DNA from 2 places in the Lawsonibacter sp. LCP25S3_E2 genome. Region 2 is predicted to be linked to the other one. Evidence: riboswitches for the same ligand, from Rfam matches in the RefSeq annotation. Region 2 holds a riboswitch; the other holds the start of a gene.

Region 1 (3,891 bases), on a different contig from region 2:
AGTGGCACAGGATCCGGGCCCCCCAATCCTTGACCTCCTGGGCACAGTTGGCCGGAGCAAAGGGTATGGCCGACTTTTCCAGCATGGGAATGTCATTCTGGTTGTCCCCCACACAATAGACGTGCTCCGGACGTACCCCTAAGATCTGGGCCAGCCGGGCCACCATTCCCCCTTTGGTACTTCCCTTACGGGTGATCTCCAAATAGCGGGGGTTGGAGAAAATCGCCTCATAGCGGTCTGCCCACCGGCTCAGCAGGCGCTCTCTCGCATTTACCAGAACCTCGTGCTCCTGGTGGAACAGCGCCTTGACCCAGGGGGTGGGCATCGCATGGACGGGACAGATGGTGTAGTCACAGGCCACTTTTTTCATGTGCGCCATGGTAATCTCATTGGGGTTCCAGATGTAGATATCCTCTCCATGGTAGGCCTCAAGGGACAGGGAGGGAAATTCTCCCATCAGTGCCCCCAAATCCGCCGGGGCCCGCTGGTCCAGCAGCGTCTGCTCCACCATTTCATCTTTCTGAAAGTCATAGATAGCCGCCCCATTGGACAGTACAGCCGGGGCATTCATCGGCACCATGGGGGCATAGGGTGCAAAGGTCCGGTGGGCACGCCCGGTGGCTACGGTAAAAAAACCGCCCTGGTGGATAAAATACCGGATGGCCTCTAGATTACGCTCTGGAATATGGAATGTAAGGTCATACAAGGTGTCATCAAAATCACTGGCCAACAACAGACCGTCAAACTTTCCCATGGGGACCTCTCTTTCCGTCCCCACAGGGACTTGTTCAGCGGAGATCTTCCGCCATCAAATACCAACGCATCCGGCTGTTGCCCATGAGCAGGGCATAGACGGCCATGCACAAGGCCCAGTCCAGCACCATATAGAAGCCGTTATACAGCAGGGAATAAAACCAGGGGGACGTCATGGTCAGCCCAAAGAACGTCTCGGGCATATACTCTGCCCAGATGGTAGCGCCCACTACATAGTGCACCAGGAAACGGGCCGCACAGCCCACGGTGGCGCCGGCATAGATGCTCCACTTCTTCCCGCGGAACAGCCCGGCCACACCCAGGACCATATAAGCGATCACATAGTCGCCCAAAATGGACTGCCAGCCGATGGCAATGCCGCCGGCCGCCATAAACTGGAGCACCCCCAGCACAAAGCCGGCCAGCAGGCCCCAGCCAGCGCCCCAACGGCAGGTAAACAGGAAAAAGGGAACCATGCACAGGGAGACCGTCCCACCCCAGGGCATCTTCCAAAGAGGAACCAGGTCCACGATCTGGCACAGGGCCACCAACAGGGCCCCCTCACACAGCATTCGGAGCAGGTAATGGGTTCTTACCGCCGCATTGGTTCTTGTCGCATTCATCTCAATTGCCTCCAAAAAGTAAGATACCGCAGTACATCCGGACGGGTGTAGTGCGGTCTTTCGGGAGACAAAAACAATCTCTCTTCCACTTCCTACGCCGGCATTACCCGGATCAGGTTCTAGGGACCGGAGGCAGTATGCTTGCCTCTGCATCTCAGCCGGGAACAAACTCCCAGCGCCCCTGTGTTCGATTGTGCTGCGGTTCTGGTTTATTTTATCCACGTCTTTGTCCTTTGTCAAGGAATTTTCCCGCCCGGTCCCCGTTCAGTTGACAAAGGGCGGCCCCTCCCCTATACTGAACATCAAGAGACAAGGGGGGAACGGATGTGACCAAAAAGGAGCTGCTGGACCGCTGCGCCCGCAATGGGGAAGAGCGTATCCTGCTGGGACGTACACTGGATAAACTGGAGCTGGCTCAGCAGCGGGGTATCCCAGCCCACACCCCATTTCTCTCCCCCGGTGAACAGGCCTCTGTCACGGACCTGCTTGCCGCTTGGGGACGGCCCCGTCATCTTTTTTGGGGCGGCTACCCGGATGGGGAGCGCCGGATCTGCGCGTTTCTCCCCGACTGGCAGGAGCCAGAGGACTTCCTGTCTGATCCAGAGGGCCCCCTCTCCGCCCTGGAGGCCAAATTCCCCTCCAGCGCCAGCCTAAGCCATCGGGATATTTTGGGCTCGCTTATGGGCCTTGGCATGACACGGGAAAAGCTGGGCGATATTCTCTTCCCCGCCCCCGGACTTTGCCAGGTAGTGGCCCTCACAGAGGCTATGCCCATTCTCCTGTCCCAGTGGGAGGGGGCCGGCCGGTGGAAGGTCAGTCTGACGCCCATTCCCCTCAGCCAGCTCTCTCCAAAGCCCGCTCAGGTCAAGACCATCCGTGATACCGTTGCCACCCCCAGGCTGGACGCGGTCGTCGCCGCGGGCTTCTCGCTGTCCAGGTCCAAAGCCTCCGCCCTTATCTCCGCCGGCAAGGTTGCCCTCAACCACCGGGAGTGTCTGAAGGGGGACAAGCTTGTGGAAGAGGGCGATGTGCTCACCTGTCGCGGACTTGGAAAATGTGTGGTCCAGGAGGTCCCCGGTCAATCTCGAAAGGGCCGCACCATGTTGGTTTTAGAGCGATATATTTAGAAATTTGACCGTCAGATCTACCCCTGAACCCAGCGGAGCTTATAACTTCCGCCGGGTCATATATAAGGAGGAAACCGGATGATCACCCAGGAAAAAATCAACCGCATCAACGCCCTGGCCAAAAAGGCCAAAACGCCCGAAGGCCTGACGCCGGAAGAGCAGGCCGAGCGCAGCGCTCTTCGCCGGGAATACATTGACGCCTTCAAGCAGAGCCTTACTGCCCAGCTGGACAACACCTATATTCAGTATCCCGACGGCACCAAAAAGAAGCTGGCCTTTAAGGAAGATCCTTCGGACGGAATGTCCTGATTTTTTTACACAAATCGCCGTATTGACAACCTTTTTCCTTTCTGAGATAATGAGTCGGCAAATGATTTTAGATTATGCGGGAGTTCCCGCTCCATAAATGAGGAGGCCTTTACTTATGGCTCGTATCAAATTCTCCACCGACTCCGCCGCGGATTTACCCGCCCAGCTTCGGGATGAGCTTTCGATCCAGGTGCTCCCCTTTCCCATTGCCATGGGAGACGAGGAATATGAGGACGGCGTAGACTTTACCCCCGACGAGTTTTTTGATATGCTCCTGTCCGCCCCCCAGATTCCCACCCATGCCCAACTCAATGCCTACATCTTTACCGAGTGCTTTGAGAATGCCTGGTCGGAAGGTTATACCGATCTTATTCACGTCTCCATTAACTCCAAGGGTTCTGCTACGTTCAGCAATGCCCTTCAGGCCCGTGACGACTTCTATCAGCATCACCCCGATGCCAAGGAGACCTTCCATATCCACCTCATCGACTCCAAAACCTACACCATGGCCTACGGCTGGGCAGTGGCCCAGGGTGTGAACATGGCCGCTGCCGGAAAAGAGGCCGAGGAGATCGTCGCCTACATTCAGGACTGGCTGGACCATGCGCGCGTCGTCTTTGCGCCGCTGGATCTGCGCTTTGCCAAAAAATCCGGCCGCATCTCCGCCGCCGCCGCCTTTATGGGAGAGGCCTTGGGGCTCAAGCCCATTATGACCTTTGTGGATGGGGAATCCAAAATTCTCTCCAAAGTTCGCGGAGAAAAGAATGTGATCTCCACCATTGTGGACATGTGCCGGAAAGAGCGCCAGAGTGGTACTCCCTATCTTCTGGTTCGGGGCAACAACCAGGAGCAGTCCGCCCGCCTGCGTGAGGCCTGCCAGGCCGCTCTGGGTGAACCGACCGCCCTGGAATATCCCATCGGCGGCGTGGTAGCCATCAATGCCGGTCCTAACCTGGTGGGCATCGTCTACCGCACGTAAGACAGGCCTTCGCCTGCCCGTCGGTCCTTGCCGTTGATTGACTTTCCGCCATACACACAAGAACTCCCCCCTGATGCAGGAACGTAACCCTACATCAGGG
Region 2 (3,891 bases):
TCGCGTTGTCGGAGCAAGTTCCCTATCGCTCTCTTTGTCTGGTGGACAAAGTTCGCTCATTTCACTGCTCCTCCTCTCCGGGGTGCACCCGCTTTCGCTGGGCTGACCCCGGTGACGGCCAATGGCCGCCAGCTTTTTATGTTTATTTAAACATCTTGCAGCTCCCGGAGGAAACTAGGGTCGTCCAGCCGGGGCAGATACCAGCGGCAGAGGCGTTTCAGCTCCGCCTGCTCCTCACGGGCGGAGGGGTCGTAGACCCCGGCTACCCAAAAGCCAGCCTCTTTGGCGGTGTGGGCGGCATGAAGGGCGTCCTCAAAGACCAGAATTTCCCCCGGTTCACCGCCCAAGCGGCGGGCGGCCTCCAGGTAGATGTCCGGGCGGCTTTTGGAGCCGTATTCCCCGCAGCTGATGGCGAAGTCAAAATAATGCCACAGGCCCAGACGTTCCATGGCCTCCTGGGCTTGAAAGGCCTCGCTGGCGGTGGCAATGCCGCAGGGAATTTCCCACTGGGCCAGGTGTTCCAGCAGCGTCTGTGCCCCCGGCTTTGGAGGGACGTTATCCCGGTATTCTCCGCTGACCAGGTTGTTGACCTCCTGCAAAATCTCCTCGGGGGTCTGGGTGAGGTGAAAACGGCTGATCAGATACTCCGCCGCCTCCTCCCGGCTCAACTTTGCCAGAGCCTGGGGGAGGTCCTCCGGAGGGTCGCCCCCCAGCTTGCGGATCAGTGCCCCAGGAACCCAGTCCCAGATGTACATGGAGTCCAACAACGTGCCATCCAGATCAAAAATAGCCCCTTTGAGCTTCATTTGGACACCATCTCCTGGGTGAGAGTCCGAAGCTCCCGAGCAGCAACTTCAATGTCCGGTTGGGCGTAGAGTGCAGAGACCACGGCGATGCCGCAGATGCCGCTGCCGGAGAGCGCATTTACGTTATGTTTGGTGATCCCACCAATGGCCACCACTGGGATGTCCACCGCCTGGCAGATATCCCGGAGGGTGTCATAGCTCACCGCATCGGCATCGTCCTTCGTGCCGGTGGGGAACACAGCTCCCACACCCAGGTAGTCTGCCCCGGCCGCCTGAGCCCGAAGGGCCTGCTCTACCGTCTGGGCGGAGACACCCAGAATCATGTCAGGGCCGATTTTGGAGCGGACCTGTCCTGCCTCCATGTCGTGCTGGCCCACATGGACTCCGTCGGCCTCCACTTCTACGGCCAGGTCTACATCGTCGTTGACCAGGAAAGGGACTTTATATTGTTTACATAACGCCTTCAACTCCAGGGCTTCCGCCAGAAAAGCGTCCCGGTCCAGGTGCTTTTCCCGAATCTGAATCATGGTGGCTCCGCCCTTCAGGGAGTCCTCCACCTGCTCCTTTAAGGTGCGGCCGCCCAGCCAGGTCCGGTCAGTGACGGCATAGAGAAGCAGGTCCTTTTTATCGCACTTCATACTTGGCCCCCTTGTCCAGAGTTTCGGCGTCCATGTGGAAGATGGCGTCGATGATCCGGTTGCGGTAGGTGGAGTTGCCATCGGTGGGAGCCATGTTGGCCCACCCGATCTCTCCGGCAAGACCCATGGAGGCCACGGCGGCTGCCACGGCTTCCAGCTCATTGCCGGGGTTGGCCAGCACGTAGGCGGTGGTGAGGCCGGACAACTGGCAGCCAGTTCCGGTAATTTTCCCCATTTCCGGCCGTCCATTTCGGATGACATAACACCGATCCCCGTCGGCCACCAAGTCGATGGCTCCGGTAATGGCGATGATGGCCCCGGTTTTGGCGGCCATGGCCTTGGCAAAGGCTACAGAGGCGTCCAGGTTTTTCTCAGTCACCGCATCGGCCACATCGGCGTCCACCCCACGGGTGCTGCCTGAGCCGGCGGCCAGGGTCTTGATTTCTGAGATGTTGCCCCGGATGACGGTAAACTTGACTTCCTCCATCAGCTTTAGCGCGGTCTGGGTGCGCAGGGCACTGGCTCCGGCCCCCACGGGGTCCAACAGGACGGGGTGGCCCAGAGCGTTGGACTTTTTTCCGGCGGCAAACATGGAGGGGATGGTATGTTGATTCAGGGTGCCGATGTTGATGTTCAGCCCCCCGCAGATGGATGTGATGTCCTCCACGTCCTGGATGTCATCGGACATGATAGGGCTGCCTCCGCAGGCCAACAGAATGTTGGCCACATCGTTGACGGTGACGTAATTTGTAATGTTGTGCACCAGAGGGGAGGCCTGGCGCACCTGGTCCAGACAGGTTCCGAGCATAGATTATTCCTCCAGAATAAAAATAAACCGTGGGATGATCCTTCCTTAGAAAGACAGTCCCACGGTATTTACCGGAAAAACGATCTCCCTACGTTGGCATTACCCAAATCAGGTCACAGGTCGAAGCGCACAGCTTCCTCTCAGCCCGTTTGCGAGCTCCCTTATTGTCCAGCCATTGTCCCACGGCTTTGGGCATTATTATAGTACGAAAAAAATGGGATTGCAAGATGATTTTTCCTTGGGTATGATAGAGAAAAAGGAGGAGAGACTATGACAGACCAGGAACTGGTGCAAAAGGCAATTGAAATGCAACGTTTTTCCTATGTGCCCTATTCTCATTTCCCTGTGGGCGCGGCGCTTTTGTGTGAAGATGGGCGGGTGTTTACCGGATGCAATGTGGAAAATGCCGCTTACGGTTCCACCATCTGTGCCGAGCGTACCGCCCTGCTGAAGGCGGTCAGCGAGGGGTGCCGGTCGGGATGGACAGCGATCGCCATTGCAGGGAAGGGGAGCGATTACTGCTGGCCCTGCGGCTCCTGCCGTCAAATGCTCTATGAATTTGCTCCAAACCTCCGGGTTCTGGCCGCAAGGGGGGACGGGAAGTTTGTGGAGATGGAGCTTTCCAAGCTGCTTCCCAACGGCTTTGGGCCCCAGGCATTGAATTGATTGTACAAAGTTTGTATAAAAAATTTGTCCCCTGGTCAAACTACCTGCGCAACCCCATTGAAGGAGGTGGTCTGACATGGTAATGGACAAAATTGCCCTGACGCTGCTGATCATCGGCGGCCTGAACTGGGGCAGCGTGGGTCTGTTCCGGTTCGATCTGGTTGCCTTTGCCTGCGGAGGCTCCGCAAGCATGATCAGCCGCGTCATCTACACCCTGGTGGGTCTGTCCGCCGTCTGGTGTGTGACCCTGCTGTTTCGGGACAAGGACCCGGTGGAAGACCGGAGCTGACCTGGAATTGAAAAACTCCAGTGAGAAAACAGAGGCTTGGAGCGGTTTGCTCCAGGCCTCTGTTTTGATTTTACGTGGATTTAACATAACTGCGGTTTCGCATTTTACATTCCTTTTTTATACTGAGCACCGTAAGCCAAGCAAGACCAAAATGTAAAACAAAAAAGGAGTACTTAACAATGAAAAAACTGACTTGCCTGGGCCTGTCCATTGTTATGGCCCTGTCCCTGCTCACCGCTTGCGGCGGCGGCGAGACTTCCACTGCCGGCTCTGAGACTGGCAGCACCCCCACCAGCAGTGCCGCTCAGAGCGCTGAGAACAACGGCGCCACCCAGGAAATCACCGGTACTGTGAACACCGATGGTTCCACCTCCATGGCCGACGTGATGGCCGTTCTCCAGGAGACCTTTAAAGAGGTACAGCCCGGCATCAATGTAAACTACACCGGTTCCGGTTCCGGCTCCGGTATTACCAACGTGCTGAGCGGTACTGTGGACATCGGCCTTTCTTCCCGTGCCCTGAAGGCTGAGGAAGAGGAGCAGGGCGCTGTGGGCCACATTGTGGCTCTGGACGGCGTGGCGGTTGTGGTCAACCCCGAGAACACCGTGGCCGACCTGACTGTGGAGCAGATCGCTAAGATCTTCTCCGGCGAGATCACCAACTGGTCCGAGGTGGGCGGTGCTG

What was found. A riboswitch is a leader RNA that binds a small molecule or an ion and turns the genes downstream of it on or off. The one in region 2 is predicted to bind thiamine pyrophosphate.
Region 1: linked by a shared signal. The riboswitch ahead of ACTQ3R_RS12215 (energy-coupled thiamine transporter ThiT) and the one ahead of thiM (hydroxyethylthiazole kinase) in region 2 are both predicted to bind thiamine pyrophosphate.

Annotation. Positions count from the first base shown of each region.
Region 1 covers NZ_JBQKJL010000015.1:9,651-13,541, reverse strand. Annotated here, with positions in the region: gene ACTQ3R_RS12220 (HAD-IIB family hydrolase) at 1-754, opposite strand, end outside; gene ACTQ3R_RS12215 (energy-coupled thiamine transporter ThiT) at 789-1,376, opposite strand; TPP riboswitch at 1,449-1,569, opposite strand; gene ACTQ3R_RS12210 (RNA-binding protein) at 1,703-2,503, shown strand; gene ACTQ3R_RS12205 (DUF896 domain-containing protein) at 2,585-2,812, shown strand; gene ACTQ3R_RS12200 (DegV family protein) at 2,928-3,791, shown strand.
Region 2 covers NZ_JBQKJL010000014.1:16,581-20,471, reverse strand. Annotated here, with positions in the region: gene ACTQ3R_RS11915 (HAD family hydrolase) at 147-806, opposite strand; gene thiE (thiamine phosphate synthase) at 803-1,444, opposite strand; gene thiM (hydroxyethylthiazole kinase) at 1,431-2,252, opposite strand; TPP riboswitch at 2,320-2,425, opposite strand; gene cdd (cytidine deaminase) at 2,523-2,918, shown strand; gene ACTQ3R_RS11895 (DUF378 domain-containing protein) at 2,995-3,207, shown strand; gene ACTQ3R_RS11890 (phosphate ABC transporter substrate-binding protein) at 3,387-3,891, shown strand, end outside.